DNA from 2 places in the Vibrio sp. B1FLJ16 genome. Region 1 is predicted to be linked to the other one. Evidence: predicted binding sites of a transcription regulator. Region 1 holds the regulator's gene; the other holds the start of a gene.
What was found. Region 1 encodes PurR, which represses purine synthesis genes. Its sites were predicted from a motif close to TNANGNAAACGTTTNCNTNA; they were not measured.
Positions count from the first base shown of each region.

Region 1 (7,417 bases):
TTAAGCCAATCCCAGCACCGACTAACTTCTTAGCGAGTGAGGAAATCACCCAGTCCTGGGATAAATACTCGCCTAAAGCTCGCTACTTAGAGCAAACCGAAGTTTTCTGGCATGAGTATCTCGGCAGTATCTGGCAACGCATGCGTGATACTGTCGCTGATACGCCTATGGTTGAGCCTAAATAGCAATCGTACTGGCTGCATTACATTCGGCAGCTTACCAGTACCAAAAAGGAGAGCGAATGCTCTCCTTTTTAAATTCTCATCTTCTGTGTTTTAATCACCAGCGAACATATAACCTTCACCATGAACCGTCACAAAAATTTGCGGGTTCTTCGGATCAAACTCCATTTTAGCGCGCATTCGTCGAATCAGAACATCGATAGTACGGTCATTAGGCGCATCAACACGATGACTGATCATATTCAAAATACGTTCGCGACTTAATACTTTGTTCGGGTGTGAAGATAGAGCAACCAGCAGCTCATATTCCGCTTTCGTTAATTTGACAGGTTCACCATTTCGGCTGAGCGCACGGCGTTGAATATCAAATGTCCACTCGCCAAAACGTACAATATGTTGCTCGTTTGCTTCGCTAGCGGCTTTACTCGACCCGTCACGCGCAATCGATATACGCCATAACAGATTTTTTACTCGAACTAGTAATTCCCTGAGTTCAAAAGGCTTGGTGACATAATCGTCTGCCCCCATTTCCAGGCCAACAATTTTATCAATGCTATCCGTGCGTCCTGTGACTAATATAATACCAATATCCGATTGGCTGCGTAATTCACGCGTAAGCATCAGGCCATCTTCGCCCGGCAGGTTAATATCCAGCATGATAAGGTCTACTTTTTCCGCTTGCAGTACTTCCCGCATCTCTGCGCCGCTTTCTGCTTCGCTCACAGTATAACCTTCACTTTGGAAATAACCCGCTAACTTACTTCGAGTTACAATATCATCCTCTACGACTAATACGTGATAGCTCATTTACACCACTTTCCGTCATTTATTATCAGAGTTTTATTCTATTCATAACTATTAACATTTCTAGTCACAGACACACGAAAAAGCAATATTTAACGATTTTGTTGACTCAAAACAAGCTTACCGGACACTGTTAATAAACAGACATATTTCCTTATAAAACTTCATAATTATAGTTACTGCTGTTCATTTTATTTGATTACACTTAAAGGACATTCGTTATTTATATTCTGATGCAAAACATAAAGCATAATTCAGGAGCCTGAAATGCAAGAAGTGAAAGCTTTTAATGAAAAACGTGCCGAAATTTACTGGTGGTTTTCTAGCTTGTTCGCCAAAGAGCTGACCGACAAAGATCTAGAGGCTTACCACAGTGTAGAAATTCGTAGTTTTTTAGCTGGCTTAGGTGAAAACGAGTCTCTGAAACTCGCGGTTAATAACCTCGTCGATGCACTAAACCGGCTGCAAGACCGTGAAGACGCTCAGCTTGAATTAGCAGCTGACTTTTGTGAATTGTTTCTTAAAACAGAAAAGTACGGTGCTCTGCCCTATGCTTCTATGTATATCGGTAAATCTGGTTTACTAAACGATAAGCCAGCGGAAGAAATGGCAAAGTTGATGGCAGATTTTGGTGTACAAGTCGATGACAAACTTAACGAACCTGCTGATCACCTAGCCGTAGAACTCGATTTTTTGGGCAACATGATCATTCGCTCCAACGAGTACGAGCAGGAAAAGCATATGGAAGAAGCCTTTGTTCAGCAGAACCATTTCATTGAGCATCAACTCATGTCTTGGTTGCCTCAATTCTCTGCAAAGTGTCATCAATTAGATGAGTTTGGTTTCTATGCCAGCGTTGCACAATTACTCGTTGCATTTTGCAAACTAGACAGTACTTATCTTACTGGTGAATAGGCATTGTCTTTTTTCAGAAAATTCTCACACCAGGTTTGCGGATTTTCTCTTGCGTTAACCTGATTGAAAACACTAACTTTTTTAGCCATCAAAATGTGACTTGAAATACGCAAAATTATTGCTGTTATTATTGCGAGCTCGTCCATATAGAGCTAAAATGTGAACGCAAACGATTAAATATGATTTTCATGTAAACCGCTGAAATAATAGCGGTTTTTGTGTTTTCTTTACAGGTTGAAGTTCGCTATTTCGCTCAATTTAGGAAAATCGGCAGCCTCAGCCTATTATATCGCTACAAACCTTTTACTGTTTCAGGAGAAACCAACGCTATGCGAACTCTGTGTGCAAGCGATTATTGCACTGAGTTTGCGAAAGGGATTAGGCAGAACGGTTTATCTTCAATGGTATATTAAGTAGCTCGATACAGGACACCATTTATGGCCACTATAAAAGACGTTGCTCGATTAGCCGGCGTTTCAACCACCACAGTTTCACACGTTATCAATAAGACGCGTTTTGTTGCAGAAGCAACGCAAGAAAAAGTTATGAAAGCAGTTGATGAGCTTAACTATGCACCAAGTGCGGTTGCTCGCAGTCTGAAATGTAACTCAACTCGTACTATTGGTATGTTGGTAACGCAATCGACTAACCTGTTCTTCTCTGAAGTCATTGATGGTGTTGAGAGCTACTGTTACCGTCAAGGTTACACACTGATCTTATGTAATACCGGTGGTATCTACGAAAAGCAACGCGATTACATTCGTATGCTTGCGGAAAAACGCGTTGATGGGATCTTAGTCATGTGTTCTGACTTAACGGAAGAGCTAAATGAGATGCTCGACCGCCACTCTAACATTCCAAAAGTTGTCATGGACTGGGGTCCGGAAAGTTCACAAGCCGACAAAATCATGGATAACTCAGAAGAAGGCGGTTACATCGCAACCAAATATCTGATCGAAAACGGTCATACTGATATTGCTTGCCTAAGCGGCCATTTTGATAAGTTAGCCTGTAAAGAGCGTATAGTCGGCTTCCGCCGAGCAATGGCAGAAGCAAACATTCCTGTGAATGAAGACTGGATTCTTGAAGGGAATTTCGAGTGTGACACTGCTGTTTTGGTTGCGGATAAAATTACGGCAATGGAAAAACGCCCAACAGCGGTTTTCTGCTTTAACGATACGATGGCATTAGGCCTTATGAGTCGCTTACAGCAAAACGGCATCAAGATCCCTGACGATATTTCCGTAATTGGTTATGACAACATTGAGTTGGCAGAATACTTCTCTCCGCCATTGACGACGATTCACCAACCTAAACGTCGTGTTGGTAAAAATGCGTTCGAAATTCTACTAGAACGTATTAAAGATAAAGACCACGAAAAACGCATTTTTGAAATGCAACCAGAGTTGGTCGTCCGAAATACGGTAAAGAAACTTAACTAACTCTCCATAAGCGCTCTTAATGAGCGCTTATTTTTATCCAGATAAATTAAATTTTTAGTCTCTTTATCGTAGTCCCATACCGTAAAAATAACATTAGTAAAGCACTGTTTTATATAATTACAATCCATATCACACAGTAACTAGCTCATGCATAATCACATCTTTTACATATGAACAAGCACCCATAAATACCTTGCAATTTTTTGAAGGAAAATCACATTTTGATCGCTAAAACGTGATGTTAATTCAAGATAACAAGTATCCTCATATGGTCACGCACAGGGCAAACCATCCGAAAGGGTGGGACGCAAAGCTTCCGGCCTTAACCATTTGATAGAATGAAAGGTAGCGGGGTTGCCGATGGCAAATATGCATATAATGAGTTTACCCTTTAATGACATTATTCTTGTATGTATTTGCTATTCTCTCGGACCTGACTTTTGGTGGCGTAATATTAATTACACCGAGATAACACATCATGGATAAACCGATACTCAAAGATTCTATGAAGCTATTTGAGCCACTTGGCACGATCAAGTCGCGCTCTATGTTTGGTGGCTTCGGGCTTTTCGCAGATGAAACGATGTTTGCACTTGTTGTAAATGATCAACTTCATATACGAGCAGACCAACAGACTTCATCTAACTTCGAGACACAAGGACTAAAACCGTACGTTTATAAAAAGCGTGGGTTTCCGGTAGTTACTAAGTACTACGCGATTTCCAACGACTTATGGGAATCAAGTGAGCGCTTAGTCGAAGTGGCGAAGCAGTCATTAGAACAAGCTAAATTAGAAAAAAAACAACAAGCAACTAGCAAGCCAGACAGATTGAAAGATCTGCCTAACTTAAGGCTCGCTACAGAGCGAATGCTAAAAAAAGCTGGTATTGAATCAGTAGAACAGCTTGAAGAAGAAGGTGCACTAAGCGCTTATAAAGCGATACGTGACTCTCACTCAGCAAAGGTTAGCATTGAACTGCTCTGGGCCTTAGAAGGCGCAATAAACGGCACTCATTGGAGCGTCGTACCTCAATCTAGACGAGAAGAGTTGAAAAACGCTCTTTCGAGATAAGTATTCAGCTAAATTTCCTTAAACTTCTAAAACCGCAGCTTCGTCTGCGGTTTTTTTTTGAAATTTTTTTCTGCCTCAAGCTGTCTATACCTACTGTATCCGTTATGAGTTGGGAAAAGGTAACCCTTCTGGAGTAAAATATGAATAAGAAACTGATTTTTGGGTTAATCCTACTGTTAACGATCATTGTACTGGCTGCAAGTTTTAGCCAATACCTCACTTTAGAGAACGCCAAAGCTCAACAAGAAGCGCTAAACGCGTATATCGAGCAAAATTTCCTGTTTGCCGCGACCCTCTATTTCCTGATTTACGTTTTAATTACTGCGTTTTCAATCCCCGGCGCTGCTGTGGTGACCTTACTGGGAGCCGCACTATTCGGTTTTTGGACCAGCTTAATGTTAGTCTCATTTGCGAGCACCATAGGCGCTACCCTTGCTTTCCTTAGTAGTCGCTACCTATTAAGAGATTGGGTTCAAACCAAGTTCGAAAATAAACTTTCTGCGATCAATAACGGCGTAGAAAAAGACGGCGCATTCTACCTGCTTTCATTACGCTTAATTCCTGTCTTCCCGTTTTTCCTGATTAATTTGTTGATGGGACTGACTCCGATGTCAGTGAGTCGATTTTATCTAACAAGCCAAGTCGGTATGCTCCCGGGCACTGCTGTATACCTGAACGCCGGTACACAGTTGGCCACAATAGATAGCCTTTCCGGTATCGTATCTCCCGGAGTTTTAGCATCATTTGCTTTACTGGGCTTGTTTCCTATTATTGCCAGATGGGTGATGAATAAACTAAGACCCAATCAAACTGAGCAAAACGGACATCTTCAATGAAAATATTTATTGCCAAAAACCCTGCAGAGGCGCATATCGTTTGCGGCTTACTTAAAACTGAGCAAATACAGTGCGAAGTTCGCGGTGAAGGACTTTTTGGTTTAAAAGGTGAGCTGCCGTTCAGTGATGAAACCGATCCCTACATATGGTTGTTCGCGCCTGAACAACAGATGAAAGCTTCGGTTATTGTTGATGCTTACCAGATGCAGGCTCAGCCAAATACTTACCAGGATTGGCGCTGCTCAGTGTGCTCAGAAATGAATGAGGGGCAATTTGGAGCGTGTTGGCGATGTGGTCATCAAATAGATGAGCATTAGGCTGCTCTAAAACAAATTGGAATATTAAGCTATTAAGCACTGCTGCTTAATAAACTCAATCGAATGCTGATTGAAGTCTTCAGGACGCTCTACGTTACAAACATGGCCGCAGTTCGGGATTTCACGCAGTACGCTAAGCTTGTGTGCCGCGACCATCTCTTTAACGGGTTGAATGAACATATAATCCCTGTCTCCCATTAAATAGAGTGTCGGAATTGGTAACTCTCTGTCTTTAAAATATCGCATTAAGGGATTCACATCTGACGCTAAAGTGTACCAGCGCTTAAACTCCTTCTGACAAAGCTTTTTGGCTTCGCGAACAAACAGCAAACGCGATTCACGTTGATTACGTTGTGGCATGACGATGTACGCGAAGAGCTTATACATCCACATATAAGGTAAAATATGTTTACCGAAATTACCCAGCGTTACGAGAATTTGTGACCGTGTGTTCAGCCGGGTAACTGCCCCCCCCAAAACCATTGAATTCACGCGTTCCGCAGCCAATTCGGCCAAGTTTCGAACGATAATGGTCCCTAGTGACATACCAACAAAATGCGCTGATTGGATTTTCAGGTGATCCAATACTTTTAATATGTCCTGCGTAACTTCAGTAAAGGTGTAACGACTCGTAATAAGCTCTTTCAATAACTGATTTGACTTTCCGTGCCCTCTCAGATCAATCAGCAGCAAATTAAAGTGTTGTTTATACGCTTTAATCTGCTTAAACCAAATGGAAGAACTGCCACCAGCACCATGCACGAAAACAACCCACTCATTACTGGTGGGGTGTAAGTAGGTTTTATGAAAAAGTAGTGACTTAGGCATATTCCACAATAAAAATAATGTTATTTAATGCGAAGAGCAATCCTACCACAAACGGTGGACTCAAGATAATGAAGGCACCAGTTAAGGTGCCTTTTGTTACAATTTTAGGCAACTCTGAACGCGTCAGTGCGGGAAAACGAGTTTTAAAGCGGAATGATAAAGCTTCAGATACTCTTCACCGGCTTTTCTCCAACAAAAATCTTTTTGCATCGCATGTAACTGGACGCGTTTTACTTCATCGTTATCTTGGGCGTAAAGAAGCAGAGCGCGTAGCATTATTAACAACAGAGCCTGAGGAGTTGGTTCATAGAACACAAATCCAGTTGCATCCGTTGGGTCTGCATCATAGTCATTAACACTGTCTTTAAGGCCGCCAACGCCTCGGACAATCGGCAAGGTACCATACGCCATACTATAGATTTGGTTTAAACCGCACGGCTCAAATTCTGAAGGCATTAAGAAGAAGTCAGATCCGGCCTCGACTAAATGTGCCAGTTCGTTATCGTACGCCTCGACGAAGACAAACTTGTCAGAAAACTGAGCGGCAACGTCTTCTAACTGTGCAGCAAGAGAAGGATCGCCGGTTCCGACCAAAACCAACTGCACGTCATGCTTAAGGAAATCCTGTAAAGCAGGTAATAAGTAGTGAACCCCTTTTTGCATAGTAAGGCGACAAACCATACCAAACAGTGCACACTCTTTTTGCTCCAAATTCAGACGTTTTTGCAGGGCTTTCTTACACGCCTTTTTCCCTTCTACCATGCTTTGCTCATTTGCCTGATAGTTGACTGGCAAATAAGTATCGGTTTCGGGGTTCCAAGCTGAGTAATCGCAGCCGTTGAGTATTCCAACCAAGTCGTTTGCCCTCTGTTGGAACTCCCACGACATGCCATGACTGCCAAGGTCCGTTTTCAACTCTTCTGCATAGGTTGGACTTACAGCATTTATTTTATCCGCATTCAGCACACCAGCTTTGAGCATTGAGATGTGAGTTGAGCTTACCGCAGCATCAGGAACATTA
Region 1 is NZ_HG992749.1:1,979,903-1,987,319, forward strand. It holds gene elyC (envelope biogenesis factor ElyC) at 1-185, shown strand, start outside; gene torR (two-component system response regulator TorR) at 276-989, opposite strand; gene torD (molecular chaperone TorD) at 1,254-1,901, shown strand; gene purR (HTH-type transcriptional repressor PurR) at 2,339-3,343, shown strand; cyclic di-GMP riboswitch class I at 3,616-3,705, shown strand; gene KHN79_RS09000 (TfoX/Sxy family DNA transformation protein) at 3,822-4,415, shown strand; gene KHN79_RS09005 (TVP38/TMEM64 family protein) at 4,556-5,251, shown strand; gene KHN79_RS09010 (DUF2007 domain-containing protein) at 5,248-5,568, shown strand; gene KHN79_RS09015 (alpha/beta hydrolase) at 5,593-6,396, opposite strand; gene glgA (glycogen synthase GlgA) at 6,520-7,417, opposite strand, start outside.

Region 2 (7,417 bases), 210 kb from region 1:
TTCTCATCAGTTCGGGACATGATGCGAACAAAAGAGGCCGATTATAAAGCTCTCGGCTTAGGTGATGCGTCAGTCAGCGATGAGCAACTGTTCGAAGCAATGGCACAAAACCCGAAACTGTTCGAACGCCCGGTTGTAGTTGCAAACGGCAAAGCAAAAATTGGTCGCCCGCCAGAGCAAGTGCTGGACATTCTATAAATGGATTGCCAGATCCTTATTTTGTATTTCAGCCGTCACGGCGCAACGAAAAAACTGGCCAGACAGATAGCAAGAGGAGTCGAATCGACTCCTCAATGCGAAGCAATTTTGCGAACAGTTGAAGAGTTGTCACCTCACTCACAACCCCCTTCTGATCCAATTGTTACTCTAGAGGAACTAAAAAAGTGCGATGGCCTTGCGTTCGGCAGTCCCGTTTGGTTTGGTAACATGGCTGCACCTTTAAAGCACTTCTGGGATCAAACCACACCTTTGTGGGTAAGCGGTGATTTAATCGATAAACCAGCTTGTGTCTTTACCTCATCATCTTCGATGCATGGCGGGCAGGAAACAACGCTACAAAGCATGATGACACCATTGCTTCATCACGGCATGATGTTACTTGGTATTCCTTATGCAGAACCAGAGCTACACTCAACTCAGTCAGGTGGAACACCGTATGGCGCGAGCAGTGTAGGCAAAGAGCCAAGTCTGACCGACGATGAGGCTCGTCTGGCACAAAAACTTGGCAAACGACTGGCAACCGCAGCACTAAAGCTGAAAGGCAGTCATATCAATCACAGTAAATAAGTGATCAGAAATAGCATAGGAAAAATGCTTGAGAGCAAGGCGTAATTTTGGATAAGTAGTGATTCTACAATCGAAAGTTATAATGCAGTTATCGAACATTTTAACAAGCTAGAATGACCTGTTATTTGCTACGATTGGTATTAGTAAATTCAAGGATAGTAAATCGATGTCTGAATCTTTCGAGCAACCTGCGCTCAGTGCGCAAACCAAAAGCTACCGATATCTGGCTTTGTTTGGCAATTTAGCTCTATTGGCTTGGGTAGCCATCTGGCAACTGGCTTTATCGCCCCACCCTCACTTGAGCAGTACAACTTTAGCGGTTGCCTGGTGTGTTCCACTTCTGCTCCCTCTTCCGGGCATATTAGCTGGCAAACCCTACACCCATGCCTGGGCAAACTTCGTGTTAATGCTGTACTTCCTGCATGCTCTGACCATCCTTTATGTCGATGATGGTGAGCGTTGGCTGGCAGTCGTTGAATTGGTACTGACCACGGCAGGCTTTATAGGTAATATTCTGTTTGCGAGAGCTAGAGGCAAAGAGCTGGGATTGAAACTCAAGCGCTTATCGCAAGTTGAAAAAGAAGAAAAAGCCAAGTTCAACAAATAAATTAAGTCAAAAAAAGAGTCGCGAACTGCGACTCTTTTTTTGATTTTATGAAGGTTGACCTGATGTCCACTCATAGATGAGATCATACTGTTCTTGTACCGGCGTGATAACAACTGGGACTGATTCCTGAGTTTCCTCTGCCTGAACTTCTGCGGTAACTACCCCCGAGCCTAGCTGAGCTTCATCTACCACAACTTCTACTTGCTGTGGCTCTTCAGCTGGTTTCACAACGAGCACTTCTTCCATTTGCTGAACTGACTCTTGGTACTCAGTAAGCTGCTTGATTGATGACGCTTCTTTTTCAAAGGCTTCTTTTGACGCTAATAAATGAAGTTTAAGTATCAATTCATTGCCTTGAACACGCTTCACCGCACTTCCTGCGACAGAGTTGAGTTTCTTCAGAGCACTTTCTAAACGGAAAAAGTCTGACGCTGAATTGACGTTCACCACTTTCATAGTGATACCATCTGAAGCCTCATCAGTCACAACTACCGCGCTCTTACTTGCGTAGTAGTCGGTAATACCATCAATCGTTGCGGCAATAGCATTGGTTCCTGATGCAGAGCCACTACGAGGCGCGCGGTGAGAAATCAGAATTGCAGATGGTGATTGATCGTATAGTGTCCAGCGAACCTGATCGCCTAACACACGCAGAACAAGCACGGCTTCAACCGGATAACGTTGACTGGCTTTTGCAATTGGTTCGGCAAAGCCACCCCAGACATCGGACACATTTACACCTGTGACATCTTCAAAATCACCGACAGGAAATGTGATAGGCAGCCCTCGGGCATCTGCCGAGTCACGCAACCGTGAAAGATTCTGCGAGTCTGAATGTTCCCAGGCGATGCTACGCTCATAGGCTTGTTCTTCCACTACCCAGACAAGAATATTCGAACGGTAAGTCGACCATGTAGGCAACTGCGCCTGAGTTAGAAGAGTATGAATCTGACCGCCGTTGAAGCGCATCTTCAAACCAGGCTGACCATTAACCTGACCATAACTGAGTTGCGATATATAACGCGAATTTGAGCTCAGCGCTTTTTCAACAACGGGATGGCTTAATGAAGACTGAGAACCAGTCGCTCTGACAATGACTTCTTTCATGCCTTGTTCACGAGCCAAAGATTCACCGTTCTCCTGCTCACTATCAATGACCACTTCGGCACGATAGATATCTACCTTAGTCAGTGCATAAACTGGCAGGGACATCCAACCTATCAGTAAGAGAGCTAAATAGCGCATAGTTTCATTTTCCTCTAAACAAGAAACCGCATGATAAGCAACTATCAAACCTTGGGCAAGGCAAACCCGGGCAAATAGCTTCAAATTCAAACAACTTATCGTTATTTGATGCACACTAATCAGAGTACATTAATTCGCCAATCTTTACGCCCTAGAACCTTCTTACTTGTTTGTAGGACTTAAATAGTATCGTAATGCTCTTGTAGTACCTCAAATGTAAGAAGCACGTTGTTTCATACTTTTCTTTGCCGAAAATCTCATAAAATATGAATTCACGCTCATAAATCAGACAATTTTGCTACCAAATCTCTCTCAATACATACTTTAGCGATGTGAAATCATAAAAAAGTTTGATCTAATCATTGTTGCAAACGATTGCTAAATGATATTATTCGCCGAATTTGTCTGCGTATCTTTAATAGGGAATTATTATGAAAAATGCGTTACAAGGCGCTCAGATGCTCTTTGTCGCTTTTGGTGCTTTGGTACTCGTGCCTCTTCTGACAGGCCTTGACCCAAACGTTGCACTCTTCGGTGCCGGTGTCGGTACTCTCCTCTTCCAATTAATCACTAAACGATCTGTTCCAATTTTCCTTGCCTCTTCTTTCGCGTTTATTGCTCCTATCATGTTCGGTATCCAGACTTGGGGTATCGGCGCAACAATGGGCGGCTTACTCGCGGCAGGTATGGTGTATATTGCTCTTGGAGCGATGATTAAAGTTCGCGGTGTGGGCTTTATCCATAAAATTCTGCCACCTGTTGTTGTTGGCCCAGTTATTATGGTTATCGGTCTTGGTCTGGCACCAACAGCAGTAAACATGGCAATTGGTAAAACGGGTGATGGCGCGGTTCAGCTGGTTAATGGTGATGCGGCACTAATAATTTCAGCGGTATCGCTATTAACTACCATTGCATTGAGCGTATTTGCAAAAGGCTTTCTGAAGCTGGTTCCTATCGCAGGCGGTATTTTAGCGGGATACTCAGTGTCTCTTGCTTACGGCGTGGTTGACTTCACTCCGGTAGCACAAGCTGCATGGTTGGCAATGCCAAACTTCACGGCACCGGAATTCAATATTAACGCGATTCTGTTTATGATTCCGGTGGCGATAGCACCTGCTGTAGAACACGTAGGTGATATGTTAGCGATTTCAAATGTCACTGGTAAAAACTACCTTAAAAAGCCGGGTCTGCACCGCACTATCGCTGGCGACGGGGTTGCGACTATGGCAGCAGCAATGGTGGGCGCGCCACCAAATACGACCTATAGCGAAGTGACTGGCGCAGTTATGCTGACTAAAGCATTCAACCCAGTGATCATGACATGGGCAGCGATCACAGCGATCGTCCTGGCTTTGGTTGGTAAATTAGGTGCGATTCTTCAGACTATTCCAGTCCCTGTAATGGGCGGCATCATGATCCTACTGTTTGGTTCTATCGCAACTGTAGGTCTGAATACACTTATCAAAAACCACGTTGACCTTCATAAATCTCGTAACCTTGTTATCGTTGCGGTTACATTAGTGTTTGGTATTGGCGGTATGGCTTTCGGTATTGGCGAATTCAGCCTCCAAGGTGTGAGCCTGTGTGGTATCGTGGCAATCATTCTTAACCTGGTACTTCCAGACGATTTGGGTGAAAACCACGTTGTGGACAACGCACAAATGGAAGAAGAAAGCGCGAAGTAATTTTCGTCTGCACCGTCTCTATTAAAGCGGTGCCTTTTATTCTTCTAACTCTTTGTTAAGAAATAAGAGATACAAAAAAGGCTTGGTGAAAACCAAGCCTTTGTTTTTTCTATTCGGGTTAACTATTCACTAAAGAACGAATTACTTAGTACCGAAGATCTTATCACCCGCATCACCCAAGCCAGGGACGATGTAACCTTTGTCGTTTAGCTTCTCATCGATTGCGGCAGTGTATAGCTCAACATCTGGGTGAGCTTTCTCTAATGCTTCGATACCTTCAGGAGCCGCTACCAGAACAAGTACTTTAATCTGGTTACAACCTTTCTCTTTTAAAAGATCGATAGTTGCGATCATAGAACCGCCTGTTGCAAGCATTGGGTCAACAACCAGTGCGATACGCTCATCAATGTTAGAAGCTAACTTGTTAAAGTAAGGCACTGGTTCAAGTGTTTCTTCATCACGGTAGATACCGACAACACTAATACGTGCACTTGGCATGTGCTCAAGTACACCATCCATCATACCCAGACCAGCGCGCAAGATTGGCACTACCGTTACTTTTTTACCTTTAATCTGGTCAACTTCTACCGGACCATTCCAACCTTCGATAGTAACTTTCTCAGTTTCAAAGTCTGCTGTCGCTTCGTAAGTAAGTAAGCTACCGACCTCTGTCGCTAATTCACGAAAACGCTTAGTGCTGATATCACCTTCTCTCATTAGACCAATTTTGTGTTTTACTAGAGGGTGTTTTACTTCAACAACTTTCATGTCTATCTCCGGCTATAGTTAGCTATATTTAATCAAACCTTCAGATTATACATAATTCTTGCAGGGAAATCAGGATATATCACTAAAGAAAAAAACCTGCGCAAACGTTTGCTATCTGTATTTAAGCACTGGTAGAATAGCGCCGTTTTCATATCCAACTTAAATACCGAGGACTTCCCTGTGAGTGGTAATAACTCTTCTCTTAGCTATAAAGACGCTGGTGTTGATATTGATGCGGGTAACGCGCTTGTAGATCGTATTAAAGGTGCGGTAAAACGCACTCGTCGCCCTGAAGTGATGGGTGGTATCGGTGGTTTTGGCGCTTTATGCGAATTACCGACGAAATACAAACAACCTGTATTAGTTTCAGGTACTGACGGTGTAGGCACAAAACTTCGCCTAGCCCTGGATATGAACAAGCACGATACTATCGGTGTCGACCTAGTTGCGATGTGTGTAAACGATCTAATCGTGCAAGGTGCAGAGCCACTGTTCTTCCTTGATTACTACGCGACAGGTAAGCTGGACGTAGACACAGCAGCAGACGTTGTTTCTGGTATCGCAGATGGCTGTGTGCAAGCAGGCTGTGCGCTAATTGGTGGCGAAACCGCTGAAATGCCGGGCATGTACGAAGGAGAAGACTACGACGTAGCAGGTTTCTGTGTTGGTGTGGTTGAAAAAGAAGACATCATCGACGGCACGAAAGTAGCCGCAGGTGACGCACTTATCGCAGTTGGCTCAAGCGGTCCTCATTCAAATGGTTATTCGCTAATCCGTAAGATCCTTGAAGTTTCTGGCGCAGACAAAAACGAAGAGCTAGAAGGCCGCACTATTGGCGAACACCTTCTGGAACCAACTAAGATTTACATCAAATCAGCCCTTAAGATGATTGAGAAGCACGATATCCATGCAATCTCTCATATTACAGGTGGCGGTTTCTGGGAAAACATTCCACGCGTTCTGCCTGAAGGCACGAAAGCGGTAATTGACGGCAAGAGCTGGGAATGGCCTATTATTTTCCAATGGCTGCAAGAAAAAGGTAACGTTGAAACACACGAGATGTACCGTACCTTCAACTGTGGTGTTGGTCTTATTGTTGCTCTGCCAAAAGATCAGGCTGACGCGGCCGTTGCACTTCTGAAAGAAGAAGGCGAAAACGCATGGGTGATTGGTGAAATCGCTCAAGCTGAAGCAAGCGAAGAGCAAGTTGAAATCAAATAATTTGCGCTGCTTGCTCAAAATATAAAAAATAATGGGGACACTAGATTACTAGGTCCTCATTTTGCTATCTAGAACAACAAAACCCTTTCTAATAGCAGGTAATTTTTGAAGCTACGCAACTCAAACCTACAGGATCAAGGCAGTCCCAACATCATGAAAAACCATACCCTAAAAAACATAGTGGTCCTCATTTCAGGAAACGGCAGCAACTTACAAGCTATTTTAGAAGCGTGCGAAAGCAACATACCTGACGCACAAGTCTCGGCTGTTTTCTCAAATAAAGCGGATGCTTATGGGTTAGAACGTGCAAAGCAATTTAATGTTGATGGCCATTTTGTAGATCCTAAAGCTTTTGAATCTCGTGAAGCATTTGACGCAGAACTGATGACACAAATCGACCAGTATCAACCCGATGTGGTAATTCTCGCTGGTTACATGCGTATTCTCAGCAACGAGTTTGTAAAGCATTACATGGGTAAGATGATCAATATTCATCCTTCCCTGCTGCCAAAATACCCGGGGTTACACACCCACCAGCGCGCGATTGATGCTAAAGATAAAGAGCACGGCACAAGTGTCCACTTCGTTACTCCAGAGCTTGATGGCGGTCCGGTGATTCTGCAGGCAAAAGTACCGGTGTTTGAAGATGATGACGCCGTTAGGCTTGCTGCACGTGTTCAGACTCAGGAACACAGCATCTACCCTATGGTCACCAAATGGCTTGTTGAAGAAAGACTAAAGATGCAAGAGGGCAAAGCGTGGCTCGATGGCAAAGCGCTTGGGCCTCATGGTTATGCAGCCGCTGAAGAAGAGTAACCTCTTTTAATTCCAAGAAAAAAGGCAGTCAATTGACTGCCTTTTTTACAAATGGAAGGATTTAACTATTCCAGTGGTTCTGTCGGAGCCTGACTTGCTACTTTCTTTGGTGCGAACGCGACATCTGACAGCTCATTAGCATTGTTTTTAACTAACTCACCTAAATGAAACAGGCCATATTCGCCAGGCTTCATTCGCTGCCATTCCTCATTACCGGTAAGAGGCTGAGTCGCAATCACAGAAACGATATCGTTAGGCGTCGTCTCTTCCTGGAAGTTAATTTCCACAT
Region 2 is NZ_HG992749.1:2,186,010-2,193,426, forward strand. It holds gene arsC (arsenate reductase (glutaredoxin)) at 1-198, shown strand, start outside; gene wrbA (NAD(P)H:quinone oxidoreductase) at 199-786, shown strand; gene KHN79_RS09935 (DUF2069 domain-containing protein) at 953-1,393, shown strand; gene KHN79_RS09940 (DUF2066 domain-containing protein) at 1,439-2,638, opposite strand; gene KHN79_RS09945 (uracil-xanthine permease family protein) at 3,070-4,323, shown strand; gene upp (uracil phosphoribosyltransferase) at 4,465-5,091, opposite strand; gene purM (phosphoribosylformylglycinamidine cyclo-ligase) at 5,272-6,312, shown strand; gene purN (phosphoribosylglycinamide formyltransferase) at 6,466-7,128, shown strand; gene KHN79_RS09965 (class II glutamine amidotransferase) at 7,194-7,417, opposite strand, start outside.
Region 2: the regulator PurR is predicted to act here: its motif matches at 5,188-5,207, upstream of purM (phosphoribosylformylglycinamidine cyclo-ligase).